3 regions of the Thermomonospora sp. CIF 1 genome follow, and region 3 is predicted to be linked to each of the others. Evidence: riboswitches for the same ligand, from Rfam matches in the RefSeq annotation. Region 3 holds a riboswitch; each other region holds the start of a gene.

Evidence for each region. A riboswitch is a leader RNA that binds a small molecule or an ion and turns the genes downstream of it on or off. The one in region 3 is predicted to bind cyclic di-AMP.
Region 1: linked by a shared signal. The riboswitch ahead of BUE48_RS22340 (NlpC/P60 family protein) and the one ahead of BUE48_RS06785 (CHAP domain-containing protein) in region 3 are both predicted to bind cyclic di-AMP.
Region 2: linked by a shared signal. The riboswitch ahead of BUE48_RS15180 (CHAP domain-containing protein) and the one ahead of BUE48_RS06785 (CHAP domain-containing protein) in region 3 are both predicted to bind cyclic di-AMP.

What each region holds. Positions count from the first base shown of each region.
Region 1 covers NZ_MOYN02000025.1:104,082-114,547, reverse strand. The annotation lists gene lysX (bifunctional lysylphosphatidylglycerol synthetase/lysine--tRNA ligase LysX) at 1-127, shown strand, start outside; gene BUE48_RS22345 (LuxR C-terminal-related transcriptional regulator) at 1,058-1,342, shown strand; gene BUE48_RS22340 (NlpC/P60 family protein) at 1,642-2,664, opposite strand; cyclic di-AMP (ydaO/yuaA leader) riboswitch at 2,672-2,896, opposite strand; gene BUE48_RS22335 (amino-acid N-acetyltransferase) at 3,016-3,576, shown strand; gene BUE48_RS22330 (RDD family protein) at 3,585-4,313, shown strand; gene BUE48_RS22325 (RDD family protein) at 4,320-4,844, shown strand; gene BUE48_RS22320 (histone-like nucleoid-structuring protein Lsr2) at 5,537-5,788, shown strand; gene BUE48_RS22315 (ATP-dependent Clp protease ATP-binding subunit) at 6,191-8,704, shown strand; gene BUE48_RS22310 (ScyD/ScyE family protein) at 8,931-10,187, shown strand; gene BUE48_RS22305 (hypothetical protein) at 10,334-10,466, shown strand, end outside.
Region 2 covers NZ_MOYN02000021.1:411,607-422,072, forward strand. The annotation lists gene BUE48_RS15160 (rhomboid family intramembrane serine protease) at 1-191, opposite strand, end outside; gene BUE48_RS15165 (DEDD exonuclease domain-containing protein) at 235-2,022, opposite strand; gene BUE48_RS15170 (NYN domain-containing protein) at 2,103-3,557, shown strand; gene BUE48_RS15175 (C40 family peptidase) at 3,773-4,693, shown strand; cyclic di-AMP (ydaO/yuaA leader) riboswitch at 5,274-5,447, shown strand; cyclic di-AMP (ydaO/yuaA leader) riboswitch at 5,816-5,965, shown strand; gene BUE48_RS15180 (CHAP domain-containing protein) at 5,976-6,746, shown strand; gene BUE48_RS15185 (peptidase MA family metallohydrolase) at 6,801-8,081, shown strand; gene BUE48_RS15190 (M48 family metallopeptidase) at 8,078-9,373, shown strand; gene BUE48_RS15195 (L,D-transpeptidase) at 9,382-10,466, opposite strand, start outside.
Region 3 covers NZ_MOYN02000013.1:178,959-189,424, reverse strand. The annotation lists gene BUE48_RS06820 (ABC transporter substrate-binding protein) at 1-608, opposite strand, end outside; gene BUE48_RS06815 (ABC transporter ATP-binding protein) at 605-1,381, opposite strand; gene BUE48_RS06810 (ABC transporter permease) at 1,368-2,231, opposite strand; gene BUE48_RS06805 (rhodanese-like domain-containing protein) at 2,228-3,793, opposite strand; gene BUE48_RS06800 (TauD/TfdA dioxygenase family protein) at 4,103-4,984, opposite strand; gene BUE48_RS06795 (flavin reductase family protein) at 5,021-5,530, opposite strand; gene BUE48_RS06790 (SfnB family sulfur acquisition oxidoreductase) at 5,788-7,029, opposite strand; gene BUE48_RS06785 (CHAP domain-containing protein) at 7,237-8,286, opposite strand; cyclic di-AMP (ydaO/yuaA leader) riboswitch at 8,290-8,411, opposite strand; gene BUE48_RS06780 (MarR family winged helix-turn-helix transcriptional regulator) at 8,614-9,126, opposite strand; gene BUE48_RS06775 (multidrug effflux MFS transporter) at 9,185-10,462, shown strand.

The sequences.
Region 1 (10,466 bases), on a different contig from region 3:
GCGGGCGCTGGAGTACGGCATGCCGCCCACCGGCGGGGTGGGCGTCGGGATCGACCGGATGATCATGGCGTTCACCGGCAAGGGCATCCGGGAGACGATCTTGTTCCCGCTCGTCAAGCCCAACTGAGGGCCGCCGGTGCCGTCGTCGGCGCGGCCCGCTGAGCGCTTCCCGGGCAGATCTTGACAGCGCCCCGGGAACGTGAAATGTGTCCGAAAACCCCTCGGCGGGCTTGCCGAGATGGGGCTCAAGGGCCGTACAGCGGGCCGTGCCGGCGGCGGCCTGCCGCGCCGGATGAACTCAGAGTCACTATTCGGTCGCGAAAGATGAGCTGTTTGGGACGTCCGAAAAGGTCCCAACTCGAGTGTGTCGAAGTACGCCCTCGATGCGGCCGGGCAAGCCGGATCGAGGGAGGGCGGCTGATGAGAGTTTCGTTGCCGCAGGTCACCGCGTCGGCACCCGGAGCGGTGCGACAGGGGATCACTGACGGCAAGGGAGAGTACTACGTATCGTCACCTTTGCGCGCTTGACGGTCCACTATCGGCCGCCTAGCGTTCCGTGCCGTAGTGCACCATAACGTTTCACGATCATCACTGCCGGATGGTCGGGGACATGAGAAGGGATGGGCGGAAGAGGCTCGATCATGACCCATTCCGGACACGCATGCCCCCCTTCCGGCATCTGCGGCAGTGACGGCAGGGGGATCCGGCGGGTGCCCAACCCGCTGCAAGCCGCCTGCGGCGTCCCCTGGGCCGAACCGCTCCGGATCGAGCCGATCTGGCGCGGACCCTCCACTGAATGGTTACCCAACCACGCCCAGCAGCGCCAGATATCGGGGGCATCGGCCGCATTCGGCCATCAGGACGAGCGCCGCCTGCCCCGGCGCATCGAAGCGGCAAGGAGACCGGACAGGGGGACCGCGAGGAAATCAGCTGCGAGGAAACCAGCAAGGTCTCCGGTGAATCCAATCCATACGCGCGACCCGTCGGCTGTTGTGGGCCGGTCGACAACCCCTCACCCCGCCATCATGCGCGTACTGATCCAGGCCTACCCGTACCTATGCGGCACGCAGCCGCATCCCCGCGGTCATTACCACGGACGAGGGAGGACGGAGTGGAACAGGCCACACTCGCACGTCGTGGCACCGATGAGCCGTGCCTGAGCGAGGAGGAGATCCGGCTGCTGGCACAGATCGCCAGCGGGGTCACCGCCGATGTCGCGGCGCGCAGGCTGGAGCTGAGCGCCCGGACGCTGCGCCGCCGCCTGCGGACGATCTGCGATCGGCTGGATGTGAACACCCCCATCGAGGCCGTCGTCTGGGCGGCCAAGAGGCAGCTGATCTAGCGTCGTCCGCGGCGCCGATCCGGCCGGCACAGTGCCGGAACCCATGCCGGCGGCGGAACCCCTCGCCGAACCGCCGAGGCATCCCCCCGGCATCAGCACACGGCGACATGCCACACCACGGGGGACGTGTCGCCTGTAGCGGCGTGTCACGGACATAGGAGCCTTCCTCGATCCGCGCACCGTCGGCCGCGGCACCGGGCCGCGACGGGGGAGGTTCGACCGACGGGGCCGGGCCTTGCATGGCCTGGCCCCGTTCGCCGTCTTCGGGGAAGCGGTCATGGCGGCAGGCGGGGCGCCCGTCAGGCCACCCGGACCGCACCGGCGTAGGGACGGCCGTCGATGGAGTCGATCTTGACCACGTCACCGGTGCGCGGCGCGTGGATCATCTTGCCGTTGCCGATGTACAGCCCCACGTGGTGCAGGTCGGAGTAGAAGAACACCAGGTCGCCCGGTGCCAGCTGACTGCGGGAGATGCGCGTGCCGGCGTTCCACTGGCTGCCGGTGTAGTGCGGCAGGTTGATGCCGACCTGCTTGTAGGCCCACATCACCAGCCCGGAGCAGTCGAAGGCGTTGGGACCGGCGGCGCCCCACACATACGGCTTGCCCAGCTTGGTCATCGCATGGCGCAGCGCCTGGGCCGCCTTGCCGTCGCCGACCACCGGCAGCTCCACCAGCGCCTCGGGGTCGCGCTTGATGACCTGGCCGCGGATCTTCTCGTAGAGCTCGACGACCTCCTTGCGCTGCCGCTCCAGCTGCGCGCGCAGCGTCTCGACCTGCCGGGCGCGGTCCTCGGCGGACTTGCGGGCGCGCTGGGCGGCCTGCATGGCCTCCATCAGGCCCTGCACCTTGGTGCCGTCCTGGGTGGCGAAGTAGCGCAGCGTGGCGGCCTGGTCCAGCAGCTGCTGGGGGTCCTCGCCGGTGATCATCGCCACCGCGGGGTCCACCCCGCTTTGCATGTAGGTGGTGGCGGCCAGCGTGCTGACCTTCTCCCGGATGGCCTCCAGCGCCTCCTCCTGCCGGGCGGCGTTGGCGGCGGCGACCTTGGCGGCCCGCTTGGCCTGCGCCAGCTGCACCCGCAGGCCGTTGTACTTTTCGGTCAGCTGCTCCAGCCGGTCGGCGAGCCGGTGGGCCTGCTCGGTCAGCTCCTTGGTGGAAGGATCGGGGTCGGCGTGCGCCGGCGCGACGGGCAGCAGCCCCGAGGCGATCAGCATGGCCCCGGCCACCACGGCGGTCCGCACGCGGGCACCCAGGGAACGGCCCCGGGCCGCCGGGCGCATGGCCGCGGCCGGCACCGGATCGAGTTCGGAGCGGGTGAGCTCCACGAGCACAATCTCCTTCCTGGACCGCCTACCGGGTTAGCTGACGGGTTCGGGCTAGGAGCAGCCCTACCGCGACCGGCGCGCCCGGGTGCGCCGGAACGGATTCACCCCGGGGGAACACCCTCCATTGGGTCCGACGGAGCCGGCCGGCTCCTGCCTGCCCAGGGGAACTGTCGGTGGGTCCCCGGCTTCGCCGACCGCTGGCTGCGTCCGGCGAACTCGGCGGTTTCAGCGTCTGCATTCGCTGCGATGCCAGCGTCGCAGACTAACGAAGTCGCCGCGCGCTGCCAACCAGAACGGCGGAATTCACAGGCCTCCGAGAGAGTGATCCACACGACGGCGGCGGTGGGCGGTATGCCCGGCAACGGTGACCGATGGCGCTTGCCGACCGATTACGCTCACCTGATTGTGGAGGTCACGATCAGGCGGGCCCGGACGGCCGACGTCCCCGCGATCCGCCGGCACATCGACACGTACGCGGGCACCGGCAGGACGCTGAGGAAGTCGACCGTGACCCTCTATGAGGACATCCAGGAGTTCTGGGTCGCCGAGGACGCCGAGCTCGGCGTCGTCGGCTGCGGAGCACTGCACGTGATGTGGGAGGATCTGGCCGAGGTCCGCTCGGTCGCGGTGGACCCGCGCTGCAGCGGCCGGGGCATTGGGCACCGGATCGTCAGCAGGCTGCTGGAAACCGCCCGAGAACTCGGCGTGCGACGGGTCTTCTGCCTTACCTTCGAAGTGGAGTTCTTCGCGCGTCATGGCTTCCGCCCGATTCAGGGCACACCGGTGTCGCCTGAGGTGTACGAAGAGCTCTTGCGTTCTTATGACGAAGGCGTGGCCGAGTTCCTCGATCTCGACCGCGTGAAGCCGAACACCTTGGGCAACACCCGGATGCTGCTTCGCCTGGAGGAGTGACCATAGCGATGAGCGACCCGTACCGCGGGCGGCGACACTACAACCCGCACTGGCAGGGCGGCCATCCGCCCGCTCAGTGGCAGCAACAGCCCGCGCCGGGGCAATGGCAGGAACCGACGCCCTATGCCCATGGCGGGTATGGCGGTTATCAGGACTCGGCCGTGGACCTGCCGCAGGCGCCCATTCACCGCAGAGCGCTGGCCCGGTTGATGGACAACGCTCTTGTGGCGGTGTTCGGATTCGCGCTCGTGCTGCCGATCGCCTTCGGCGTGATCGGCCTGGACGCGCCGGGCAGCGATACCCGCACCGAGGGCGGAGTGTGGAACTGGCCGATCATCATCACGCTCTTCGTGGTCCTGGCGATCCTGCCTTTCATCTATGAGGCGGTTCAACTGTCCTTGTGGGGTCACACTCTCGGTAAGCGAGTGCTCGGGATGAGCGTGGTGCGGGCCGATCCGCTCGGCGATCCGATGACGGTGCCGCAGGCGGTCTGGCGGGCGGCCATCAACAACATCGGCTACCAGATCGGCCTGTTCTTCTTCTTGATCCTGATGGTCATGGTCTGGGAGTACGCCGCCTACGGGCTGCTGCTGGCCGCGGTGGGCACGCTGCTGGCCTATCTGTGGGCGATCTGGGACGAGCCGCTCCACCAGGCCGTGCACGACCGCTTCGCCGATACGGTCGTCGTCGATGACCGTATCGTCCATGAGGACGACCATTACGGCTACGACGAATAAACCCATATGCACGACGAGGGACACCAAGAGGGCCGTAAGGAAGAGGGCCTGGAGGAAGGGCCGGCCGAGCCTGCGCAACGGCTGGTCGCCCGGGTGGTGGACACCCTCGTGGTGGGGCTGCCGGTGATGCTGGTGGTCCACTCGCAGGCCCTGGGGCTGTCCAGGCCCACCGCGGATCTGGTCGCCGTGCCGGTCCTGGCGGCCCTGCTGCTGGTCTACGAGTGGCTCCAGCTGGCGCTGTGGGGCCGGACGCTCGGCAAGCGCCTGGTCGGCCTGGAGGTGGTGGCCGAGCGCCCGGGTGCGGGCCTGGGGCACCGCCGGGCGCTGCTGCGCTCGGCGGTGTACGCACTGCCGATCGCCCTTCGGCCGGTGCCGCTGCTGGGGCCGGTGGCCGGGCTGTTTTGGGTGGTGAACGCGGGTCTGGTATTGGAGGAGACGCGACGGCGGGCACTGCACGACCGTTTTGCGGGTACCGTTGTGATACGGCGCGCGCGGCCGCAGACAACGGCGGATGGCGCCCCCGGACGATGAGTACGCCGCGACCGGCACGGCGTGGCGGGCCGGCCCGGATACCGGCCGGCGAAGAGGGCGGGGTGAGCCGATAGGAGCTTTCCTGCCCTATCCGGCTCAGGTGAGTTGATAACCACCGGGGCGGGCCACTACGGATTTCGTGGCCTGAGCGCGCCTTCCGGTCTGCCGGGCCGCGCCGAGAGCCGATGTCACCGGCTCTGACGCTACCGGCGCATTCCGTAGCCTTGACCGGCTTAGCGATGTTACCCAAGGGTTAATCGAAGGAGCCGGAGGGGACCTGGGAGCTCCGTTAAGATGGTACTGGGCACATTTTTCCCGTATCTTTCTCTCTAACCGTGCCTTGTGGAGAGGCAGGGTCGCCGTGCAGGGCGGCTCTCGGTCTTTAGCCGGGATGCTTCGTTTCGCCCGCCGGCCCAAGATCGCCATCGTCCCCGGTGATCGGCCATGGCACAAAACGCCCATGCGAGGGCGGTCTGCCGCGATGGGCGGCCGGACAATTCAACCGCTGCGGGGCGGTCACCCTCCCCGCCCGCCGAGTAAGCCGGGCATAGCGGAATCGCTTCCCCCGATTACGGGGAGTTACCGCCCCTAGCCGGAAACTCCGTCGCGCCGCGTTGAATTGTCATCCGCAAGCCCTTCGGTATATCTTCAGAAACCGAATGTAGTTTGCTCCGGCGGAAAGGTCTGTCCCCATGGCACAGAAGGTTCAGGTGCTTCTCGTCGACGACCTCGACGGTGGCGAGGCGGACGAGACCGTGTCGTTCGCGCTCGATGTGGAGCACGCCCGGAAGGCGGGCACCACTCGTCGCCGTCGCTCCCGCGGTGCCTCCAGCCGCGAGCGCAGCGCGGACATCCGCGCTTGGGCCAAGGCGCGCGGCATCAAGGTCAATGAGCGCGGCCGGATTCCGGCGAGCGTCGTGGAACAGTACGAGGCGGCTCACTGATTGCGTCATCTGGCAACGGCCCGTCCGCCATCACCGGCGGACGGGCCGTTCGCTTGCGGCGAAGCGCCGCGGCGCCGCCGGCGGCCCGCCGGGTGCCCGCCGCGCCCGCCTGCTCGGCTCGAACCCCCTGCGGCTAGGGGAAACGCGCAGGTCAAGGCGGGTTTGAGAATCTTGTTGCCGTCCTTTGATGATCTCCTGACCACGATAGTGCCGTCGTTCGCTTGGGGCGTAGCGGGAACATGCCGCGCCCACGTGGTAGTTGGATGGGGATGAACAGCGCTTAGCTGGGGAACGTCTCCTGGTGGGAGTGCACCGGGTGGCCTCCTCGGGGCGGGCTAGCATGCGGAAGGACGGGTCCGGACATATCGGGCTTGATCCAACCGCTCTGTGAGGAGCGACGAGATGTTCGAGAGGTTCACCGACCGCGCGCGGCGGGTCGTCGTCCTGGCCCAAGAAGAGGCCCGGATGCTCAACCACAACTACATCGGCACCGAGCACATCCTCCTTGGGCTGATCCACGAGGGGGAGGGCGTCGCCGCCAAGGCACTGGAGAGCCTGGGGATCAGCCTTGAGGCGGTGCGGCAGCAGGTCGAGGAGATCATCGGCCAGGGGCAGCAGGCTCCTTCTGGGCACATTCCGTTCACTCCGCGGGCCAAGAAGGTGCTGGAGCTGTCGCTGCGCGAGGCGCTGCAGCTCGGCCACAACTACATCGGCACCGAGCACATCCTTCTCGGCCTGATCCGCGAGGGCGAGGGCGTGGCCGCCCAGGTGCTGGTCAAGTTGGGGGCGGACCTGAACCGGGTGCGCCAGCAGGTGATCCAGCTGCTGCACGGTTACACCCAGGGCAAGGAGCCCGCATCGACCGGGCCCTCGGAGTCGACCCCGTCCACCTCGCTGGTGTTGGACCAGTTCGGCCGCAACCTGACCCAGGCCGCCCGCGAGGGCAAGCTCGACCCGGTCATCGGCCGGGAGAAGGAAATCGAGCGGGTCATGCAGGTGCTGTCGCGGCGGACCAAGAACAACCCGGTGCTGGTCGGCGAGCCCGGCGTGGGCAAGACCGCGGTGGTCGAGGGTCTGGCGCAGAAGATCGTCAAGGGCGAGGTGCCCGAGACCCTCAAGGACAAGCAGCTGTACACCCTCGACCTGGGGGCGCTGGTCGCCGGGTCCCGCTACCGCGGTGACTTCGAAGAGCGGCTGAAGAAGGTCCTCAAGGAGATCCGCACCCGCGGCGACATCATCCTGTTCATCGACGAGCTGCACACCCTGGTGGGCGCCGGCGCCGCCGAGGGCGCCATCGACGCCGCCAGCATCCTCAAGCCGATGCTGGCCCGCGGCGAGCTGCAGACCATCGGCGCCACCACGCTGGATGAGTACCGCAAGCACCTGGAGAAGGACGCCGCGCTGGAGCGCCGCTTCCAGCCCATCCAGGTGGCCGAGCCGTCGCTGAGCCACACCATCGAGATCCTCAAGGGGCTGCGCGACCGGTACGAGGCGCACCACCGCGTCTCCATCACCGACGGCGCGCTGGTGGCGGCCGCCCAGCTGGCCGACCGCTACATCTCCGACCGGTTCCTGCCCGACAAGGCCATCGACCTGATCGACGAGGCCGGTTCCCGCATGCGCATCCGCCGCATGACCGCCCCGCCGGACCTGCGCGAGTACGACGAGAAGATCGCCCAGGTGCGCCGGGAGAAGGAATCGGCGATCGACGAGCAGGACTTCGAGAAGGCCGCCGCGCTGCGCGACAAGGAAAAGCAATTGCTGGCGGCCAAGGCGCAGCGGGAGAAGGAATGGAAGGCCGGCGACATGGACGTGGTCGCCGAGGTGACCGAGGAACTGATCGCCGAGGTCCTGGCCACGGCCACCGGCATTCCGGTCTTCAAGCTGACCGAGGAGGAGACCTCCCGGCTGCTGCGCATGGAGGAGGAACTGCACAAGAGGGTCATCGGGCAGGAAGACGCCATCAAGGCCCTCTCGCAGTCCATCCGGCGCACCCGGGCGGGCCTGAAGGACCCCAAGCGCCCCGGCGGCTCGTTCATCTTCGCCGGCCCCTCGGGCGTCGGTAAGACCGAGCTGTCGAAGACTTTGGCGGAGTTCCTCTTCGGCGACGAGGACGCGCTGATCCAGCTCGACATGAGCGAGTTCATGGAGAAGCACACCGTCTCGCGCCTGTTCGGTTCTCCGCCGGGATATGTCGGCTATGAGGAGGGCGGCCAGCTCACCGAGAAGGTGCGCCGCAAGCCCTTCTCCGTGGTGCTGTTCGACGAGATCGAAAAGGCGCACCCGGACATCTTCAACAGCCTGCTGCAGATTCTGGAGGACGGCCGGCTGACCGATGCCCAGGGCCGGACGGTGGACTTCAAGAACACCATCATCATCATGACCACCAACCTGGGCACCCGGGACATCTCCAAGGGCCAGTCGCTGGGCTTCGCCCGTCCCGACGACCACGTCGGCGACTACGAGCGGATGAAGGCCAAGGTCCAAGAGGAGCTCAAGCAGCACTTCCGGCCCGAGTTCCTCAACCGGGTGGACGACATCGTGGTCTTCCACCAGCTGACCCCCAAGGAGATCATCCAGATCGTGGATCTGATGATCGCCCGGGTGGACGAGCGGCTGCGCGACCGGGACATGGGCATCGAGCTCAAGCAGGAGGCCAAGCAGCTGCTGGCCGAGCGCGGCTACGACCCGGTGCTGGGCGCCCGTCCGCTGCGCCGCACCATCCAGCGCGAGATCGAAGACAGCCTGTCGGAGAAGATCCTCTACGGCGAGCTGAAGCCCGGTCAGATCGTGCTGGTGGGCGTGGAGGGCTCCGGCGAGTCGGCCAAGTTCACCTTCACCGGCATGCCCAAGCCGTCCACCGTTCCCGACACCCCGCCGCCGGTGGAGGGCGCGGTCAACTTCAACAAGGATTGACGGTCTGCAGACCGGCCACAAAGGGCCCGCACCGCCTTCGGTGCGGGCCCTTTGCCGTCGCCGGGCCGGCGCCGACCGGCCCGACACCCCCGGCCGAGACGCGCTTGCGCCGGTCATGATCAACCAGCCGGGGCGCCGCGCCGCAGGTGAAAAGCGGCGTGGCGCAGCTGGGCACCTTCCCCGGTGGCGCGGACTGGTGATCCGCGTGAGACCCAAGGGGAGGAAGATGAAGAAGACACGCATGCCCTGGAGCGTGGCCTGCCTGGCGGCCGCGAGCGGGGTCGCCCTGGCGCTGATTCCCGGAGCGGCGGCCCGGGCGCAGGCGCCGGCCCTCGAGGTGATCGCCGAAGGACTCAACAACCCGCGCGGCGTCACACTGCTGCAGGACGGCACCATCTTGGTGGCCGAGGCCGGGACGGGCGGCAAGGACATGTGCGTCGGCACCGGCGCAGGCCGGCGGTGCCTGGGCCGCAGCGGTGCGATCTACCAGATCAGGGGTCACCGCCAGGGCCGGGTGGTGCAGGGCCTGCCGTCGGTCGGCGACGGTGCGGGCCGGGAGGTCGTCGGGCCGGTCGATGTGACGGTCTCAGACGGGGAGTACGTGGTGCTCAGCGGCGCCGGGATGGACGTCCGGGAGCGCGCCCGCTACGGCCCGCACGCCCGGCCGCTGGGCACCGTGTACCGGGTGCCGGCGGACGGGCGCGACGTCCGGGTCATCGCCGACCTGGTGGCCTACGAGAGCCGGCCGGACCGGATGCGCACGCGCGACGGCGCGGTCTCCCAGACCGCGCACTCCAACCCGTGGCGGCTGGTGCCGGCGAGCGAGGGCTGGCTGGTGACCGACGCGGGCACCGACGACCTGCTCGGGGTGCGTGCGGACGGCACCATCACCACCGAGGCGGTTTTCGGGCACGATGCGACCGCCGCCACCGCCGGCCGGTCCGCCCGCGCCGACGCCGTCACCGAGCTGGCGGCCCACCTGGTGCCCGTCGGCACGGCCGGTGCGCAGCCTGTCGCAAAGAGCGGGAGGGCCAAGGGCAAGAAGGGGAGCAAGGCCGGGCGGGCCGCCGAGGCCACCGCGGTGCAGTCGCTGCCCACCGGCATCGTGCGCGGCCCGGACGGCGCCTACTACGTCGGCGAGCTGGCGGGCATGGTGCCCGGGGCGGCCCGGGTCTGGCGGTACGTGCCGGGGCAGCGGCCGCAGGTGATCGCCTCCGGCCTGACCGCGATCAGCGACATGGCGCTGGACGGGAACGGCGACCTGGTGGTGCTCAGCATGAGCGGCGGCTACGGCGCCGGCGGCAAGCCGACCGCCGGGTCGCTCCACCGGATCGACCTGCAGACGCTGACCAGAACGGAGATCCCCACCGGCGGCCGCCTGACGATGCCGACCGGCATGGCGATCGGCCAGGACGGCGCCATCTACATCTCCAACAAGGGCACCGGAAACGGGGCCGGGCAACTGGTGCGCGTGAGGTCCTGACCGTACCGGGGGCGTTGAACGCATGGCGGCCTCCGGACGGGTTCCGGAGGGCCGCCATGCGTGCGTCCGAGCATGCGGGGGAGTGGGAAATTCGGTCGTGATGTGGGGTTCTGGGCCACCCTCGCCCCTTAATGGACGAAGATCGGATGGTGACGATCCTCAAGCAGGCCCGGCGCCGAACGGGTCCGGTGACCCCCGCCGCGACCGTGCCCGCGGCGGGTTTCACCCTGGGCGATGTGGACACCGTTGTGTGGGACCATACGGCGGCCCGCCGCGGGC
Region 2 (10,466 bases), on a different contig from region 3:
TCCTTGGGGATCGCGCCGTGTTCGAGGGTGAACTCCACGGCGTTGCACTCGCGGACGCGGCCCTCCCCGTAGGAGGCGGCGAAGTTGGCCATCGGGGTGAAGAGGAAGACCACGATGTTGACGGCCACCAGCAGGTAGGTGACCACCGGTGCACGCCGGGCGGGCTGGCTGTCGTACAGAGGCACTGCCACCGCGTCACCCCCGGCCCTTCTTCACCACCCGGATCCGTCTCGTTCACCTTAGTGGGCGGCCGCCCCGGCGGAATCCGTCCTCGGGTTCGAGCGGGGCGTAGGCGCGCTCCAGCCACGCGCGCAGGCCCTCGGCGCCGTGCACCGGGCTGCTCCAGGTGCCCTCCAGCTCCACCAGCCGGGTGCCCGGACCCTCCAGCCAGCGCAGCACGCATTCCACCTCTTCGGGGATGGCCCCGCCCACCGGGCCGGGACCGGGGATGACGGTCTCGGCGGTGGCGACCGCCGCCTCCACATGGGGCCAGGGCGAGGCGCCCTGGGGGACCGTCCCGGCGGCGGCGAGCCTGCCGTGCCGCACCACGGCCAGCTCCCAGCCGCCGCCGAAGGCGGGCCGGGCGGCCACCAGCTGGGGGCAGCGGGCCAGTGCGGCCAGCCGCTGGCCCCGGGCCGCCGCCCGCACGAACGCCGCCAGCCGGTCGCGCTGGGCCGCCGCCTCCTCATAGCGCAGCTGCACGGCGAGCCGGTCGATGCGCACCCGGGCCGCGGCCACCACGGGCCGCACGTCGCCCTCCATGATGCTGCGGGCCGTCTCCACATGCCGCAGGTAGACGTCGGCGGACTGGCGGCCCTCGCACGGCGCCCCGCAGCGGCCGATCTGGCCGAGCGCGCAGGTGCGGGCCCGGCCGTGGGCGATCAGGCGGGGCGTCAGGCGCTGGGTGCACTGGCGCAGCGGCACCGCCTCGTGCAGCGCGGCCCTGGCCTCCTCGGCCTGCCGGAGCGAGCCGAACGGCCCCAGGTAGACGGCCTGTTCGTCGCGGCAGTCGCGGACGATCGACAGGCGGGGGAAGGTCTCGCCGACGGTCAGCTTCAGCCACAGCGTCCGTTCGGGGAACTTCGAGCGGCGGTTGTAGCGGGGTTTGTGCTCGGCGATCAGGCGCAGTTCGCGGACCTCGGCCTCCAGCGCGGTGGCGCACACGATCGGCCGGACGCGCTCGGCCAGGCCCACCATCTCGCGGATCCGGCGGCGGGTCTCGGAGGCGGTGAAGTAGGAGCGCACCCGGGCGCGCAGGTCGTTGCTTTTGCCCACGTACAGCACTTCGCCGCGGGCGTCTTCGAACAGGTAGACGCCGGGGGCGCTGGGCATGCCGTCGGCCAGGTGCCGTTTGCGCCGCTGCTCGGGGGTGGGGGTCTTGGCGAAGGCCCGCAGCTCCTCCAGCGAGTGCACCCCGTAGGAGCCGAGCCGCTCGATCAGCCCGTGCAGCACGTCCACGGTGGCCCTGGCGTCGGCGAGCGCGCGGTGGCACGGCTCGGTGCCGGTGCGGAAGTAGCGGGCCAGCGTGGCCAGCTTGCAGTTGGGCACCTCCTCGCGGGTGAGCACGCGGCGGGCCAGGTCGGCGGTGTCGACCACGGGGAAGGCGGGCCAAGGATGGTCATGGGCCGTGCAGGCCGCGCGCAGGAAGCCGATGTCGAAGGGGGCGTTGTGGGCCACCAGCACGCAGCCGCGGGCGAACTCCAAGAAGGCCGGCAGCACCGCCGACATCGGCGGCGCGTTCGTCACCATCTGCTGGGTGATGCCGGTCAGCGCCGTGATGAACGGCGGGATCGGCACGCCGGGATCGACCAGGGTGGCGAACTCCCCCAGCCGCTCGCCGCCGCGCACCTTCACCGCGCCGACCTCGGTGATCGCCGAGTCGGCCGGTGAGCCGCCGGTGGTCTCCAGGTCCACCACCACGAAGGTGACGTCCACCAGCGGCGTGCCGAGGTCGTCGAGGGTGCCCTGGACTCCCCGGGCACCCGGGCCGGTGGGCGGCTCGGCGGCGCCTGTGGACGTCATGGGCCGTACCGTAGTCCAGAACGCCGACATTTCAGTCGGGTCACCTCCCGCCCGCCACCGCGGCGGTGGCTCTAGGGTGGATGCGTACGCTTGTGCGTTTGCGATCAGCCGACGCGTGGAAGGTCGGGAAGAACCCGGTATGCGCGCCGGATCGCAATCGGGAGCCTGGGAGGAGCACGATCATCGACAGCGGCCCGGAAACCCCCGAGGTCTCCCAGAGGGCGCCGGAACGGCTCGACGGCCCGCTGCCGGAGGCGGTGCGCCAGCGGGTCGTGGAGGCCGCTGCGGAGCTGCTCGGGACGCTGGCGACGGAGGAGATCCCGGCCTCGCTGCGGCCGTTCGCCCGGTGGGAGCGCCGCCACCGGGCCAAACGCGCCGGCCGGCACATCGCCCCCGTCCTGGAACAGGACCCGGTGTTCCGGGAGAAGGCCGCCGGGCCGCTGCGGGCGGCCGAACCGGAACTGGTCGAGGCGGTGGCCTCGGGCACGGTCCCGCCGGCCGCCGACCCGGTGACCGTGGCCGCCGTGGCCTACCTGCTGCGCCCGCCCGGCTGGCCCCGCCTGGTGGAGACGGCCCGCCGGGAACTGGAACGGTCCGCCAGCGCCGCCGAGGACGCCGCCTACGAGCGCCGGATCGCCGCGCTGCAGCGGGAGCTGGCCGAGGCCCGCGCCGGACGGGCCGGTGAGCTGGAGCGGCTGCGCGCCGAGCTGCGCAAGGCCAAGGCGGAGATCTCCGAGCTGCGCCGCAAGCTGCACGAAGAGCGCGCCGCCGTCAAGGCCGCCCGGCAGCGGGCCGAGTCGCTGGCCGCCGAGCTGGAGCAGCAGCGCGCCGCGGCCCGGGAGGCCGGCGCCGCCGCCGACAAGGAGCTGCGCCGGCTGCGCTCGAAGCTGGCGCAGGCCGAGGCCGCCCACGAAAGCAGCCGCCGGGCCGCCCGGGAGGGCCGCAACGTCGACGACGTGCGGCTGCGGATGCTGCTGGACACCCTGGTCGACGCCGCCTTGGGGGTGCGCCGGGAGCTGGCCCTGCCCTCCACGATCGGCCGCCCGGCCGACTCGGTGGGCTCGGTGGAGCCCGAGCTGCTGGCCCACCGGGCGCTGCCCGGCCGGTCGCTGTCGGACCAGGACCCCAAGCTGCTGGACCGGCTGCTCACCCTGCCGCAGGTGCACCTGATCGTCGACGGCTACAACGTCACCAAGACCGGATATGGGGATCTGCCGCTGGCCGACCAGCGCAACCGGCTGGTCAGCGGGCTGGGCGGGCTGGCGGCGCAGACCGGCGCGGAGGTGACGTGCGTGTTCGACGGGGCCGAGCTGGACGCCCCGGTGAAGATGGCCGCCCCGCGCGGGGTGCGGGTGTGCTTCAGCGCGCCGGGGCAGACCGCCGATGAGCTGATCGGCGAGCTGGTGCGGGCCGAGCCGCCGGGCCGCCCGGTGATCGTGGTCTCCTCCGACCGGGAGGTCGCCGACGCCGCCCGCCGCGCCGAGGCCCGCCCGGCGTCCGCCGCGCTGCTGCTGCGCCGCCTCGGCCGGGGCTGAACCGCCCTTTCCGGGGCACACATGGTGATCATGTGACAACCGGGCGTGGAAACTACTGAAATGCCCTGACAAGAACATACGAATCGGTTGTGACAGGTGTTGCGTCTCGCTAGTGTCTGCGCCGGAGAGGGTGGAGAGAGGGGCGTAACACGACTGTGGCCAGTGAAAAGACCCGCAGGTTCTTGGCGACGACCTGCCTTGCCGTAGCGGCGACGGTGGCGGCTCCCGTCACCGCGTACGCCGACCCCACTCCCTCGGCCTCTGAAGTGCAAAAGAAGATCGACCGCCTCAACGAGCAGGTCGATCAGCTGGTGGAGAAGTACAACCAGGTCAGGGAGGACCTGAAGGCGGCCAAGGCCAAGCTCAAGGCCGCCAAGAAGGCCGCCGCCGCCGAGCAGGAGGACTTCGAGAAGACCCGCGCCAAGATCGCCGAGATGGCGGCGACCGCCTACAAGACCGGCGAGCTGGGCGATGTGACCCGCTTCGTGGGCACCGGGGACCCCCAGAAGGTGCTCGACCAGACGGCGATCTTCACTCACCTGTCCCGCAACCGCAGCGCGGAGCTGAGGTCCTTCCTGGCCGCCGCGCAGCGGCTCAAGCGCCAGCAGGCCCAGGCCCAGGAGGCCTACGACGAGGTCCTGCGCCGCTCCAAGGAGCTCAAGGCGCAGAAGGAGAAGGTCGAAAAGTCCATCGCCCAGCAGCAGGCGCTGCTGCGCCGGATCGGCGTGACCCCCGAGCGTCCCGGCAGCGGCGGGGGCGGCACCTACCAGGGTCCGGCCAGCGGGCCGGCCCGCGTGGCGCTGCAGTTCGCCTACGCCCAGCTCGGCAAGCCGTACCAGTACGGCGCCGCGGGGCCGAACGCCTACGACTGCTCGGGGCTGACGATGCGCTCCTGGGGCGCCGCCGGGGTGAGCCTGCCGCGCACCACCTACTCGCAGTACAGCGCCACCAGGCGGGTCGCCAAGAGCGACCTGCAGCCGGGTGACCTGGTGTTCTTCAGCGGCCTGGGGCACGTGGGCATCTACGTCGGCAACGGCCAGATGATCCACGCTCCGCGTACCGGCAAGAACGTGGAGGTGGTGTCCATCACCTCCGGCTACTACGCCGCCAACTACTACGGCGCAGGCCGTCCCTGAGGCGCCGAAACGCCGACCGGCGGCCTGATCCGGCCTCATGCGGGCCGGGTCGGGCCGCCGTCTCGTCTTTACCCGCAGCCGGTGTGACGGACGTCATTTTCCCGCCGCTCCCCCACGCTCTGGAGGCATCCGGCCAAGGCCCGCAAAAGCCTTGCCGCACGGGGGATCCGGGGCGCCGCGCCCCGGGACCGGCACGCGCCCTCGGCGGCCCGGCCGCCGGGGAATCCCCAGACCGGGGAATGAATCCTCCCTAACCTGGGTTTTGCCTACGTACAACTTGAAGCGGGCATCCGCTGGGGACACGTGACCTGTCTCGCGTCCGTTTTGCGGATGATTTGCCTTCGAGTTGACGTTTGATACGTTGGTTCGGACAGCGGCGCCCCCCATGCGTCGCACCGGCGGCGACGTTCCCCAGACGCCGCCCCGTGCATTGCCGGCGCGGCCGCCCGGCGCGCACCGCACATGCCGCGGGCGCCGGAGGTCCCGATGCGGACCGGCCGCCCGAGCCGCAACAACCAGGTACTCAGTAAGTCAGCGCCGCATATCTGCGGCCCGCCGAGTCCTTTCGCCTCCGATCTGAGCGTTCCGGCCGCCCGAACGGCCGGGCGGGGGAGGCGAGGGAGCCGGGGACCCACCTTTCCCGGGGTGAATCGGCGCATCCCCCACCGGATCCCGTCCAGGGGACGGATGTGCCGTAGGGCGACTTCCAGCCCGAACCCGTCAGCTAACCCGGTAGGCGTCTGGAAGAAGGAGTGACCTCTGTTCAGCATCGCTGTCAGCAGCATCACCCGTAGCGCCAGGCTCACCGGCGGCGCGATCGTCGGTGCACTGACGCTGGCGCCCGTCCTGGTTCTGGGCACCGCGACCCCGGCCCAGGCCCCCGCCGTGCCGCACGCCGCCGGGCAGGAGCACACCGTCTCCTGGCAGGAGCACGACCGGCACCCGGCCCCCGTGAAGGCCGACACCGTTCACCGCGCCCTCAGGCGTTGAGCCCGGCGGTGCCCACAGGGCACCGCGCCCGCTGAGGGCCGCAGATCTCATCCCAGCGGCGCCCGGCCGCGATGCCGCGCCGCTTCCCTTCCCAAGAATTCCCTTTCCATTGCCCAGACGGACGTCCGTCCACGACGTCCGCCGCCGAGTCCGCATGCCTTCCCAGGGCGCGGAGCCGGGGACCCACCGCATTTCCCGGGGTGAATCGGCCGCAGCAGGCCGTAGGGCGACTTCCAGCCCGAACCCGTCAGCTAACCCGGTAGGCGGCTTGGAAGCAGAGGAGCACATGCTCGTGGCAGGCAAGCACCACATCACCCGCCTCACCCGCACCCTCCAGTCCCGCAAGAGCACCGTCGCCAGCGCCCTGGTCGCCGGTGCGGTGGCCACCACCGCGCTGGGCGTGGCCGCCCAGGCGCCGGCGCAGGCCGCCGTGGGCGCCGCCGCCCCGATCACCACCCTCGCCGAGAGCGGCAAGGCGGCCAAGTCGCTGGCCGGCGGGACCGGCACGGTGAGCAGCGCGCACGCCGCGGTGTACAAGGCCCCCGCCAAAAAGCACGGCGGCAAGAAGGCCGTGACCGCCGGCGAGGTGATCGAGGTGGCCGAGTCCCAGCTGGGCCTCACCGAGGACGCCAAGGGCGAGAGCAAGTTCGGCAAGTGGTACGCCTCCACCCCGCACGCCAAGCGGACCCTCCAGCGCGACGGCGGCGGCAGCGACCCCAAGGTCTACAAGTCCGCCCCCTGGTGCGCGATGTTCGTGACCTGGGTCGGTGAGCAGGTCGGCACCGATGAGCTGGGCGCGGACGCCTACACCGTCACCCACGCCAAGTCCTTCAAGGACAAGGGCCGCTGGGGCACCAAGCCCAAGCCCGGCGCGGTGGTGTTCTTCGACTGGGCCGGCGGCAAGAGCATCGGCGGCATCGACCACGTGGGCCTGGTCGCCGAGGTGCTCGACAACGGCAAGATCAAGACCGTGGAGGGCAACATCTCCAACGCCGTCGTCTCCAAGGTCCGCACCCCCGACACCATCGTCGGCTACGGGTACCCCGACTACGCCGCCGAGTGACCTCCCGGCGGCCGCCCCGTCCGGGCACCGGTGAACCCCCATAGGATCACCGGCATGGACGGCGGACCCGAGACATCGGCGAACGGCACCGGCCGGCGCACAGTGCGCCGGCCGGTGCTCGTCGTCTCGGCGCTGGTGGCCGTTCTCCTCCTGGCGGCGGGCGGCCTGTGGGCCGTCCTGCGGGACGGCGGCTCCCCCGCCCCGGCGGCCGATGCCACCGCCGCTCCCGCACCACCGCGGCCGGACGCGCAAGCCGTCCGGCAGATCCTGGACGGCCGCGCCCGCGCCGTGCGGGACGGCGACCGGATCGCCTTCCTGGCCACCGTCACGGCCGCCCCCGCACCCTTCCGGAACGCGCAGGCGACCGTGTTCGACAACCTCACCCGGCTGCCGCTGAGCGGCTGGCGGGAAGAGCTCGCCTCACCGGTCCCGGTGGCCGCAGGCCGGGACGGCGCGGTGCTCGAGGTGACGCTGCGGTACCGGCTGAAAGGCCACGACCGCCGCGAGGTGACCCGGACCCGCTACCTGACCTTCGCCCGGCGCGGCGGCGCCTGGCGGCTGGTCGGGGACGGCACCGCCCACGGCCTGCGCGACGAGGCCGACATCTGGGATAGCGGCCCACTCGACGTCGTGCGCGGCGAGCACAGCCTGGTGATCGGCTCCTCTCCCCTGCTGCGGGAGATCGCCGACCGGCTGGATGCGGCCGTGCCCGTCGTCACCGAGGTGCTGGGAGAGCGCTGGGCGCGCCGGGCGGTCGCGCTCGTCCCGGCCGACGACGTGCAGGCCGCCGCGCTGGTGCCCGACGGCGACCCGCTGGGCGATGCGGGGTCCATCGCGGCGCTGGCCGTCTCCGGCGACTCGGGGGAGGACCGCATCGTCATCGCCCCGGGGACGTTCTCCAGGCTCAACGCCCTCGGCCGGAAGGTGGTCCTCACCCACGAGCTGACCCACATCGCCACCGGAGGCGCCCGCGACGGGCGCACTCCCCTGTGGCTGATCGAGGGCCTGGCCGACTACGTGGGCTACCGGGACACGAAGGTGCCGGTCCGCTCGGCGGCGCGGGAACTGCGCGCCGAGGTGACCGCCGGGCACCTGCCGCGGAGGTTGCCCGGCCCCGCGGAGTTCGCCGACGCCGCACGGCTGCCGCAGGCGTATGCGGAGGCGTGGCTGGCCTGCCGCATGATCGCCGACCGGTACGGAGAGGACGCGCTGGTGCGGCTCTACCGTGCCGCCGGTGAACGCTCCCAAGACGCGGCGTTGCGTTCGGTCCTGGGCCTGGACACCGCCGGCCTCACCGCGATGTGGCGGGACTACCTGCACAGGGAGCTGCGATGACCGCTGCCGGACGGGCCCGTGCCGCCGCACTGATCACGGGCGTGGTGCTGCTGGCGGGAGACGGCGTCCTGCTGATGGCGACCACGCCGTGGGAACCGCTGCCCGGCGGCGGAAGCGAGCCCGATCCGGCCCGGGACTTCTCCCCCGCCGAACTGGCCCGCTCGGCGGCCTTCGACGCCGCGCTCAACCCGCCGGCGTACGCGGGGCTGCTCACCGGGCTGGCGGTCGTGCTGGTGCTGGGGCTGACCCCGCTGGGGGCGCGCTTCATCGGCTGGTGCACCGCGCGGGTGCCCGGGCGGGCGCTGCGGCTGGCGGTGGCGGTGGTGGCGGTGACGACGCTGCTGCGGCTGGCCGCCCTGCCGCTGCGGATCTGGCGGGAGAGTGTGCTGCGCCGCTACGGCCTGTCGGTCCAGACCTGGCCGGCCTGGCTGGCCGACCAGCTCAAGTCGCTGGCGCTGGCCTGGGTGATCTGGACGGTGGCGGTGCTGCTGCTGTACGTCCTGGCCCGGCGTTTTCCGCGTTACTGGTGGGCGGGGGCGGCAGCGGGCGGGTTCGCTCTCGTGGTGGTGCTGTCGTTCCTCTACCCGCTGCTCGTGGAGCCGGTGTTCAACCGGTTCCACTCGCTGCCCGCCGGGCCGCTGCGCACCGAGCTGCTGGCGATGGCCGCGCGGGACCGGGTGCCGGTCACCGACGTCCTGGTGGCCGACGCCTCCCGGCGGACCACCTCGCTGAACGCTTACGTGTCGGGATTCGGCTCCACCCGCCGCATCGTGGTCTACGACACGCTGCTGAAATCGCCGCCCGAGCGGATCAAATCGATCGTCGCCCACGAGCTCGGCCACGCCAAGCACAACGACGTCCTCCGCGGCACGCTCACCGGCGCCCTGGGGGTCTCCGGGGGAGTCTGCCTGCTGTACCTGGCGCTGACCTCGCCCGGGCTGCGCCGCCGGGCGGGGCTGGCCGACCGGACGGCCGAGCCGGTGGTCTGCGACCCGCGCTCGGTGGCGCTGCTGCTGGCCGTGGTCAGCGTGCTGACCCAGCTCAGCGGCCCGGTCCAGAACCTGATCAGCAGGCGGGTGGAGGCGCGGGCCGACGCGCACGCGCTGGCGCTCACCGGCGATGCGGCCACGTTCGTGTCGATGCAGCGCGAGCTGGCGCTGCGGAACCTGTCGGATCTGCGGCCGAACCCGGTGGAGTACGCGCTGTGGTTCAGCCACCCCAGCGTGCCCGAGCGCATCGCCATGGCCCGGGACTGGGCCCGCCTGCACGGCGGGCGGGCCGCCCGGCCCTGAAGCCGCGCTCAGTCCCCGCCGGCCTGAGGGGAGATCAGCGCCGACGGGGAGGCCGCCGGGGTCGCCGGTGCCTCGGCCTGCGGCAAGGGCTCCCGCACCGGCTCGGAACCGTGCGGGCCGACCGACAGGGCCTGCTTGAGCGCGCTGCCCTTCACCCACTCGTCCCAGCCGAGCTGCCAGTAGCCCCAGCCGTTGGTGGGTTCCAGCTCCCGGTTGGTGCCGACGACCCGGAAGGGGTCGCCCCGGTAGCTGAAGTGGTAGAACCAGCGGGCCGCCGACGGGCTCATGTTGATGCAGCCGTGACTGACGTTGCGGTGCCCCTGGGCGTGCAGCGACCAGGGCGCCGAGTGGGTGTACTCGCCGCTGCTGGAGATGCGCACCGCCCAGTTGACGGTCAGGCGGTAGTGGCCGGGGCAGCCGGGCGGGCAGCCGACGGTGGAGGAGTCCATGATCACCGGGTTGCCCTTTTCCATCGTCAGATGGTGGCCGTTGGTGGTGGTGTACTTGCGGACCCCGCCGCGGCCCATGCTGATCGGGAAGTCGCGGATCTTCTTGCCGTCCCGGTAGACGGCCATGCGGTGGGTCTTGGCGTTGGCCACGCTGGCATGGGCCTCGCCGATCTTGAACTTCAGGTCCAGGTCTTCGGTGGCGTACCCGTCGCGGACCGCGCGGACCCCGTTGAGATGGGCGATCAGCCGCACCCGGGTGTGGGCGGGCCAGTGCTCGCGGGTGCGGAAGACGACGTTCTGGCCGTCGAACCAGTGCCAGGCGCCCACGACCGGTTTGCTGGAGCGCACCTCCAGCGCCCGCTCCACCGCGGCCCGGTCGGTGATCTCACGGTCGAACCGCACGATGATCGGCATTCCCACGCCCACCGTCTCGCCCGGGGCGGGCGCCTCGACGGAGGCGGTCACCGCCCGCTCGACCGTGCGGGTGGTGAACGTGCCGGTGACCGTGTGGGTGCGGCCGTCCGGGCCGAGCGCGGTGGCGATCACCTCGTAGCGGGTGCCCGGGGTGAGCGCCCAGCGCGACCGCCACTGGCTGCCGTCGTCGCTGATCCGGCCCGCCACCTCGGCGCCGCGGGCGCGGACGG
Region 3 (10,466 bases):
TCCAGGATCGGCCCCGGCAGGCCGGAGTAGACCTCGGTCTGACCGGAGTTGAAGCCGGCGGCGGAGGTGTTGCCGTCGGCGAACTGGACGGGCTTGATGTCCTTTTCGGTGAGCCCGGCCTTGATCAGCGACGCCAGGTAGTGGGCGTGGTTGTAACCGCCGAAGTTGTAGGCCCACTTGCGGCCGCGCAGGTCCTTGAGGGAGTTGATGCCGGCGTCGGTGCGCACCGCGGTGACGATCTGGGGGTAGTCGGTGTCCAGGCCGGGCCGCCAGCCGGCGACGATCTTCAGCGGGGCGTTGCCGGCGGTCCACTCCTGGCGGGCGTTGGCCTGCTCGATGGTCAGGGAGGTGTCCCCCATGTGCCCGATGTCGATCTTCTTGCTGTAGAGCGCCGACAAGTTGGCGGCCGGACCGGTCAGCAGCGCCCACTCCACCTTGTAGGGGGCGCCCTTGAGCACCCCGGACTTTTCCACCAGGGTGGGGAAGCCGTTGTCCTGGAAGCCGACGACCAGGGTGCCGCCGTCGTCGGAATCGCCGCCTCCGCAAGCGGCCGGCGACACCGCCAGGACCGCCGATGCCAGTGCCGCGATGGTCTTCCGGAATTTCACGGTTGCTCGTTCTCCTCGCTATCGCCGGAGCGTTCCGGCAGGTGGGACAGCAGGCTCAGCACCTGCCGTTTGACGGTGTTGAAATCGGGCGCGGTGATATCGCGCGGCCGTTCCAGCCGGACGGGGATATCGCCGCGGATCCGGCCGCCGCCGAGCACCAGCACCCGGTCGGCCATGGCGACCGCTTCCTCGATGTCGTGGGTGACCAGCACCACCGCCGGGCGGTGCGTCCGCCACAGGCTGATCACCAGTTGCTGGGCGCGGGCCCGGGTGAAGGCGTCCAGCGCGCCGAAGGGCTCATCCAGCAGCAGCAGGTCCGGGGAGCGGAACAGGGCGCGGGCGAGCGCGACCCGCTGGGCCTCCCCGCCGGAGAGGGTCTTGGGCCAGTTGTCGGCCTTGGCCTCCAGCCCGACCTCGCGCAGCGACTCCAGCGCGCGGGCGCGGGCGCCCTTGGCGCGCCACTGGCCGAGCACCACGTTCTTCCAGACCCGCTGGGCGGCGATCAGCCGGGCGTCCTGGAAGACCACCGAGGTGCGCTCGGCCACTTGCAACGTTCCAGAGTCGGCGCGTTCCAGGCCACCCAGGATCCGCAGCAGCGTGGTCTTGCCGGTGCCGGAGCGGCCGACCAGCGCCAGGAACTCCCCGCGCCGCAGGTCCAGGTCGAAGTCACGCAGGATCTGCTGCTCGCCGAACCGTTTGTTCAGGCCGCGGATGCGCACCGCCAGGCGGGCGTCTTCGCGGAGCGGGCCGGGGGCGATGTCACTTACCGTCATGGGTGAGCCTCCACGGCAGCAGTGCCTTCTCCAGCAGCCGCATCAGCACGTCCACGACGATCCCCAGCGCCGCGTAGACGAGGATTCCGGCGATGATGATGTCGGTGCGCTGGTTCTGGTTGGCGTTGTTGAGGATGTAGCCGATGCCGCTGACGGTGTTGATCTGCTCGGCCGCCACCAGCGCCAGCAGCGCGGTGCCGGCCGCATAGCGCAGCCCGACCAGGATCTGCGGCATCGCCAGCGGGACGACGATCAGCCCGATCACCTGGCGGCGGCTCAGCTCGAAGGTCTGCGCCAGCTCGATCAGCCGCCGGTCGATGCCGCGGATGCCGTGGTAGGTGTTCAGGTAGACGGGGAAGATCGAGGCGCCGACGATCAGCGCGATCTTGGATTCCTCGCCGATGCCGAACCACACGATGAACAGCGGCACCATGGCGATGAACGGGATGGTGCGCAGCATCTGCAACGGCGCGTCGTACAGCCGTTCGGCGGCCGCCCACAGCCCGGCCGCCACGCCCAGCAGCAGCCCGGTGCCGCCGCCGATGGCCAGCCCGATCCCGGCCCGCTGCAGCGAGACCGGCAGCGCGGCCTGCAGCTCGCCGGTGCGCAGCAGCTCGGCGTAGGCATCGACGATGACCAGCGGGCCGGGCAGCACCTGGGGGTCCACCCAGCCCAGGGAGGCGACCAGTTGCCAGGCGGCCAGCAGCGCCACCGGCACCAGGGCGCGGACGGCCAGGTCGAGGGCGCGGCCGCGGCGCCGGGGGCGGGCGCTGCGCCGCTGGGCCGGATGCCACCGCAGGGTGCGGACCGGCAGCGGCCGGGCCTTAGCCGCGTCGTCCACCACCGTCATGACGTCCACCGCCGGAAGATGCCTTCGAAGTCGAACAGCGGGTCGCCGGCGGTCTGCTCCAGCAGCGACAGCTCCCAGGCGAAGTACTCGCGGTACCAGGCGTCGCGTTCGGGGCCGAAGTCCGGCGGGCCGACCTGGTCTTGGACGCCGGCGGCGAGCACCGGGTCGGCGGTGGTCAACGGTTCGGCCACCGCTTCCACGCCGCCGTGCAGCACCGCCGCGCGCACCCCGCGCCCGCTCAGGTCGGCGGCGATGTGGGAGGGGTCGAAGGTGGCGTCGCCGACCAGGAGGAACGTTCCATCGGGGGTCTCGGCGGCCAGCCGGTCCAGCGTCTCCCGGCGGGCGTGCACCGACCCGGCGATGTGCCCGGCCAGGTAGGCCGCGCTGGAGCGCAGGTCGTACACCCGGTGGGCACCGCGGTCGGCGGCGAAACGCGCCCAGGGGATCTGCTCGGCGTCCGCGGCCGGCAGCGGCGGCGCGGGGACGGCGGTGATCTCGGTGTCGGGCGTCGTCACCGAGATCGGGCCGTCGTGCAGGTAGCGGAGCCAGCGGGCGGTGCCGGCGGCCCGGATCCGGTCGGGGCCGTCGATCAGGACGACGTGGGCGCCGCGCACCACCAGGTGGTCGTCGGTGTTCTGGAGGAGTACGCCGCCGGGGACTGAGACGCTGCCCGGCAGGTGCCCGGCGGCGTACTCCTCGGCGGAACGCACATCCAGCAGGTAGACGGTCACCGACGCCTCGCCCAGCAGCGCGTTCAGCTCGGCGGAGCCCAATGACGGCACGGCCAGCTCGCGCAGGGTGCGCTCGGCCCACGCCCGGCCGGCGGCGGGCGCTTGGGCGGGGGCGGGCAGGTGCTCGCCCTCGCCCTTGGCCAGTTCGTAGCCGGCCTCCTGCCAGGCGGGGGTGCCGTTGCGCAGCGAGTAGACGGGGTTGTCCAGCCCGAGGTCGATCAGGGACTGGGCGCCCACGATGCCGCGCGTGCGGCCCTGGCAGTTGACCACGACGCGGGTGCTCGGGCTGCGGACGGCCGCGCTGATGCGGTAGACGGCCTCGACGCCGCCGCCGGTGTACAGGCCGCCGGGGATGTGGTGGTGGCGGTACTCGGCGAGGGTGCGGCTGTCCACGATCACCACGTCCTCGCCGGACTCCTGCCACTTGCGCACCGTGGTCGCATCGACGGTGGGGGTGCCGAAGCGGCGTTCGATCCACTCGCCGAGCGTCTTGCTGCGCACGTTGGTGCCGGTGTAGACGCGGCCGCCGGCCCGGCGCCAGGCGGCGATCCCACCGTCGAGCACCCGCACGTCGCGGTAGCCGAGCCGCTGCAGGATCTGCGCGCCCCGCGCGTCCAGCTCCGGCTCGGACGCCAGCACGATCGGGGTGTCGCGGTGCGGCACGGCCCGCCCGATGCGGGGTTCGAGCTCCTGGTAGGGGATGTTGGACGTGGCGGCGATGTGGCCGTCCTTGTCGCGCCGCAGCGGGGAGCGCAGGTCGAGGAAGGCGATCTGGGTCGTCTCGTCCTCGATCAGGGCGCGCAGATCCGCCGCGGATATCCGCGTGGGCATGGTGATCCACCTCGTGGTTCGTGACCGCTCGGGGGCGAAGGCCCCGTGCGGCGGGAGGTTCGTGTCGGGGCCGTAACGGGACCGCGCGCACGTCGCAGACGAATCACGGCGCCGAGGCGGGATTTCACGATTGATTCGTGCGAAAACTCGGCCTGATCAGCCGTTACGGCATAACCCGAGAATATTGGTAGGAAAAATAGGATGCAAGGTGATGAAGATGACAGACGGGCACCCGGGCGCCGGTGGCGACCCGGGTGCCCGTCGTCCGGCGGGCGTACCGGTGCAACGCCCGCCGGGGTCCCCGCGGGCTCAGGCGGCCTTGACGGGAGCGGTGTAGTCGGTCGCGTCGTCGCCTTCCACCACGTAGCTCTGCCGGCCGTCCAGCCCGGTCACCGGCCCGCCGGCGACGGTGATGCGGTGCAGCAGGCGGGGCCGGTCGTCATAGTCGTCGGGGGCGTAGTGCTGGGTGATCCGGTTGTCGAACACCACCAGGTCGCCGACGTTCCAGCGGACGCGCACGATGTTCTCCGGGCGGGTCACATACGACTGCAGGATGCGCAGGATGTCGCGGGACTCGGTGCCCGACAGCCCGACGATCCGCTGGGCGAAGCCGCCGATGAACAAGGTCCGCTCCCCCGTCTCCGGGTGCTCGCGGACGACCGGGTGCGCGGTCTGGTAGACCTTCGAGGTGAAGACCCGCCGGTACTCGGCGCTCTTGGCGGGCGTGGCGTAGTCGTAGGCGTTGCTATGCACCGCCCACAGACGGTCGGCCAGCTCCCGCAGCGGCTCGGGCAGGTCGCGGTAGGCCGCGGCGGCGTTGGCGATCAGGGTGTCGCCCCCGTACGGGGGGAGTTTGATGGCGCGCAGCGTGCTGATCTTGGGCGGGGTGCGCACGAAGGTCACGTCGGTGTGCCAGACGTTGGCGCGGTGCCCGGTGTCGGCGTCCACCGCCAGCACCTCCGGCAGCCCCTCGGCGGACGGCACCGTGGGGTGCGCCCGGGTCAGCGCGCCGAAGCGGGCGGCGAAGTCGCGATGCCCGGCCTCGTCCAGCCCGGCGTCGCGGAAGATCAGCGCCTTGTGCTCCAGCAGCAGCCTGTTGATCTCCTCGGTGGGAAACGCGTCGGGGTCGGTGAGGTCGGCGCCGATGATCTCGGCGCCGATCCGGCCGCCGATCCGGACGACCTTCGGCATGGCGTTCCTCCTTTGTCGGGTGGGGTGTGGGGACGGTCAGGAGGTCTGGGGGCGGAAGCGGCCGAAGCGGCCGCGGTGGTAGAGCAGCGGCTGGTCGGGCTCGCGGATGTGGGCCTCGGTCACCAGCCCCACGACCAGGACGTGATCGCCGATGTCGGCGGTGGTGTAGGGGCTGCACAGCAGGTGGGCGCACACGCCCTCCAGCAGCGGGGTGCCGTCGGGGGCCGGGTGCCAGCGGGTGGGGGCGGCGAAGCGGTCGATGCCGCGGTGGGCGAAGCGGGCGGCCAGGTCGGCCTGGGCGTCGGAGAGGATGTTGATCGCAAAGCGGTCGGCGGCGCGCAGCGACGGCCAGGTGGTGGAGGTGCGGGCGATGCAGAAGGACACCAGCGGCGGGTCCAGGCTGACCGAGGTGAAGGAGGTGGCGGTCAGCCCGGCCGGCACGCCGCCGGGGGCCGCGGTGACCACCACGACCCCGGCGGCGTGCAGGGCCAGGGTCCGGCGGAACCGGTCGGCATCGATCGTCTGGTCGGGCAGCAGTTCGGTCATCGCCGCTTGTCCTTTCCGGGCTCTGCCGTCGTGGGGGGCCGGTGCCGGGCGCCTTCGCCGGCCTGCTCGCGGCCCGGTCGTCCCGGGCCGCGGGCCTGCGGCGGGCGCGCAGGCCGCGGCCCCGGCGCGCGGCCGGCAGGTCGCAGAAGGCTCGTCCACCATTATTCCTATAATTCCTACTTAATTACTATGAAATTCGCGGGCGACCTCGCCTGCCGATGCCGTCCCGCCTGCGCCGCCGGGACGGGAGCGCGCCGTCAGATGGCGCCGTGCCGCGGAGGCAGCGTGCCGTTGAGCGCGTAGCGGCCGATGTGCTGGATCTTCCAGCGGACCGGGTCGTGGAGGGTGTGGGTGCGCGCGTTGCGCCAGTGCCGGTGCAGGTTGTGCTCCTCCAGGCTGGAGCGGGTGCCCGACAGCTCGAACAGCGCGTTGGAGATCTCCACGCTGGCCCGGTCGGCGACCGCCTTGGCGGTGGCCACCGCGATCGAGGCGGCGGCGGCGCTCTCGTCGGTGAGATCATGCCTGGCACGTTCCACCGCCCGGCCGGCCTCGGCCAGCAGCGCCCGCGCCGACCGCTCGGCGATCACCAGCTCCCCGAACCGCTGGATGAGCAGCGGGTCTTCGGCGGCCTTGCCGCACCCGCTGTCCGGCCAGGGCCGGGCCTTGGTGCGGATGAACTCGGCCGCATCGCGCAGCGCGCCCCCGGCGATGCCCACGTCGATGGCCGCGTGCAGCAGCTGCGCGTAGGCGCCGTGGACCTGCGGCCCGGTGAAGGTCAGGTGGTGGGGCACCACGCGCTCGGCCGGCACCCAGACGTTCCGCAGCCGCACCGTGCCGCTGGCGGTCAGCCGCTGCCCCATGCCCGTCCAGTCGTCGACGACCTCCAGCCCGGGGGCGCCGCGGGGCACGTAGGCCACGTGCAGCCGGTCGCCCTGGCCCGGCACCTCCAGCTGGGCCAGCACCGGGACCCAGTGCGCGAACAGCGCGCCGGTGCAGTAGTGCTTGTCCCCGTTCAGCAGGTAGCCGCCGTTGCCGTCGGGGACGAGCCGGGTGCGGTACTCCTGGGCGTGCCGGGTGCCGGCCTCGGACTGGGCGTTGCCGAAACGCTTGCCGGCCAGCGCCTCGCCGAAGAAGTAGCGCCGCTGCTCCTCGCTGCCCTGCTGGGTCAGCACGCGCAGGTAGACCACGTGGCTGTGGGGGATCTGGGCGATGTTGGGGTCGGCCTCGGCCAGCAGGCGGTAGACCTCGGCGAGGGTGTCGGCGCGCACGTCGGCTCCGCCGTAGCGGCGCGGCACGGTGATCGCCAGCAGCCCGCTCTCCGACAGCCGGTCCAGCTCGGCCCGCGGCAGCAGGCGCCGGGCGTCGCGCTCGGCGGCGCCGGGCGCGAACTCGGCGGCCAGCCGCGCGGCGATCTCGAGGGCTTCCTCATCGGTGCGGATCACATGGGCACGACCGGCGGAGGCCGCCGGGGCCTCCAGAGCCTGGTCGAAAGTGGTCATCTCGCCCCCTGGGAACGAAACCGGGATATACATGGTAACTCTACCTGTTTACTAGGAATTTGCCCAGGGGGTGCGCCCGGCGAAACCTGCGAAACCGGGATCTTTGATGCGGCGGTGACCGGTGTTGCGCCGCAATGGGACATAAGGAAGCGTCCGGCCCGGCCGCAGCGCGGCCGGGCCGGACGGTCGGGGGGTCGCGGCGGACGGTCAGGCCCGCTCGCCCGAGGCCGGGACCTTGACCTCGGCCTCGGCGACCGCGTCGGCGATCGCGCTCCAGAACTCCAGGTCGCCCTCCTCCTCCAGGCGGGAGATCTGGCTCCAGAACTCCCGGTCCTCGGCCTCGGCGGCCACCGCCGCGCTGACCAGGGGCATCGCCACGGTCTCGCGGTCGGCGGCGGCCAGGTCCGCGGGGGTGACGTCGGCGGGCAGCGCCACCGGGGTGCGGTGGTGGCGTCCGCGCTTGCGGACCCGGATCGGCGAGGAGGTCGGCAGCCGCAGCCCCTCCAGGCGCAGCGAGCCGGGGATCCGCAGTTCCGGCAGCTTGACGACGGCCGACTTGCCCACCGCCAGCGCCACGCTGCCGGCGAGGGCGATCGTCAGCAGGTCGGTGAGCCCCGGCAGGTGCTGCTCCTGCGGCGGGTTCTCCCGCTCGCGGGGGGCGACGCCCTGGGTGGCGGCGACGGCGGTCGCCCCGCCGCCGAGCGAGTCGACCTTGGGCGCGGGGGCGGCGTGCTTGGGCACGTACTTTTCCGGCGGGGCGCCGGAGGAGGTCACCGACTCGACCGACTTGCCCTTGACCTTGACCTTGGAGGGGTAGCCGTAGCCGACGATGGTGTCGGGGGTGCGCACCTTGCGCTTGAGGTGGACGCCGTCGGCGTTGCCCTCGATGGTGTGGATGCGGTTCCCCTCGACCTTCTCCACGATGCCCACGTGGTCGATGGCGTCCAGGCTCTTGGACCCGCCCCAGTCGAAGAAGACGATGGCGCCGGGCTGAGGGTCGGTGCCCCAGGCGCCCTGCTGCTTGAACCACGCGGCGTGGAAGGGGGTGTAGGCGAACTGGCCCGCCCACTCGGCGACGCCGGCCTTGTGGGCGGCCCAGGCCAGGAACATGTCGCACCAGGCCGCGGTGGCGAAGTAGGGGCTTTTGTCGACGTTCTTGCCGTACCAGTCGCCGTACTTGGTGTAGCCGCCCGATTCCTCTCGGTATCCCAGTTCGGCTTTGGCGACCTCAAGGATCTTTTCCCCGATGGGATCCATGCGTTATCTCCTCTGGGACCGCCTACCGGGTTAGCTGACGGGTTCGGGCCAGGAGCCGCCCTACCGCACGCGGCGGATTCACCCCAGAAGCAGTGGGTCCCCGGCTCCCGCGGCGCGGGGGCGCGCCGCCGGGACTCGGCGTCCGGCCCGCACTCCCCGGGCGGGGAGTTAGGTAACGGACCGATATCAGGGAAAAGTACTGACCCTTAAAGGATCGGGCAAGTCATCCCAGAGTGACGCAAAGTAAAAATCCCGAACGTAGTCAAACCGTCACAACCAGCCTTCAAGAGCCCCGCAAGCAGGCAAAACGCCCGGCGCTGCGAGCGTTCACCCCGCTTTGCCGTCCCGGCCGGACGGACGCTCCGCAACACCTCCGGCGGCCCCGGCCGCCCGTTCGGTACGCGCGTGCAGAGCGCGCTCCAGGGCCCGCAGCGCGGGGACGGCCCGCAGGATCGCCTCCACCTGGTGAGGGGCCAGGTCGCCGAGCGCCTCCTCCAGCATGCGCGCCCGCGCGTCTTCGATGCGGCGGGCGTTCTCCACGGCCCGGTCGGTGGGCAGGACGCGGCCGCTGCGCCGGTCCGCCGGGTCGACCTGGCGGCTGACCAGGCCCAATTCGGCCAAGTGCCGCAGGGCGGCGCTGATGTTGCTGGGCTTCATCTGCATCGCGGCGGCCAGCCGGCCGGGGCTCAGGCCGGGCTGGTGGACGATCAGCCGCAGCAGGTCGGCCTCCGAGGGCGGCAGCGGGGCGATCCCGGCCTGCCGGGGACCGGTGCGCAGCAGAAGGCGGTTGAGGTCGCGCAGGACCGGGGCCAGCTCACGGAGCTCGGAGGAGCGGTGCATTGCCCCATGATAATTTGTTTATGCATATATAAGTAAATTCCCGTCACCCGAGGAACGCATGTTCAAAAACCCCGCCGTCCCTTCCCGGCCCGGCGTGTCCGGGCTGCTGCTGGTGGTCCTGGCCCTGCTGAACACGGTGGCGCCGTTCGCCACCGACATGTACCTGCCGGCCTTCACCGACATGGCCGACGACCTGGGCGCCGGCGCCTCCAGCGTCCAGCTCACGCTCACCGCCTTCCTGATCGGGCTGGCCGTCGGGCAGCTGACCATCGGCCCGCTGTCGGACCGCTTCGGCCGCCGCGTCCCGCTGCTGATCGCCACCTGCGCGGCCACCGCCGCCGCCGTGGTGTGCGCGCTGTCCCCCAACGTGTGGGTGCTGGTGGCGGCGCGGTTCGTCCAGGGCTTCGCCGGGGCGGCGGGCATCGTCATCGGGCGCGCGGTGGCCGCCGACCGCACCGGAGGCCAGGCGGCGGCCAAGGTGTTCTCGCTGCTGACCAGCATCAGCGGCATCGCCCCCGTGGTCGCCCCGCTGGCCGGCGGCCTGCTGGTGCCCGCCGGCTGGCGCATGGAGTTCTGGGCGCTGACGGGCATCTCGGCGCTGATGCTGCTGGGCGCCCTGCTGGTGGTCCCCGAGTCGCTGCCACCGGAGCGGCGGCACCGGGGAGGCCTGGCCGCCGCCGGCCGGACGATGCGGCACCTGCTGGCCGACCGCGGCTACCTCGGCTACATCCTCACCTTCGGGCTGGGCTTCACCGGGCTGATGGGCTACATCTCCGCCTCGCCCTTCGTGATCAAGAACGTGCTGGGGCTGTCCACCTCCGCCTACTCGGCGGACTTCGCCGTCAACGCGCTGGGCATGGTGACCGCCGGGCTGATCAACGCCCGGCTGATCGGGCGTTTCACCCCGCAAGGGCTGCTGGGTTTCGGCCAGGGCGCCGTGCTGACCGGCTCGGCCGTCCTGCTGGCGATGCTGGCCGCCGGAGCGCCCGCCGCCGCGGTGCTGCCGGTGCTGTTCCTGACGGTGAGCTGCGTTGCGTTCGTCATGGGCAACTCGGCGGCGCTGGCGCTGGGACGCGCCCGGCACGCCTCGGGCACCGGCGCCGCCATGATGGGCGCCCTGCAGTTCGCCTGCGGCGCCCTGGTCTCCCCCTTGGTGGGGCTGGGCGGGGAGGAGACCGGCGTCCCCATGGGCATCGCCCTGGTGACCGCCGCCGTCCTGGGCATCGGCGCCCACCTGCTGGCCCGCACCGTCCCGGCCTCCCGCTCCGCGGCCCCGGAACCGCGGGAAGGGGAAGGGCCGCGCGCCGAACCGGCGCAGCAGACGACGGGACGCTGAGGGG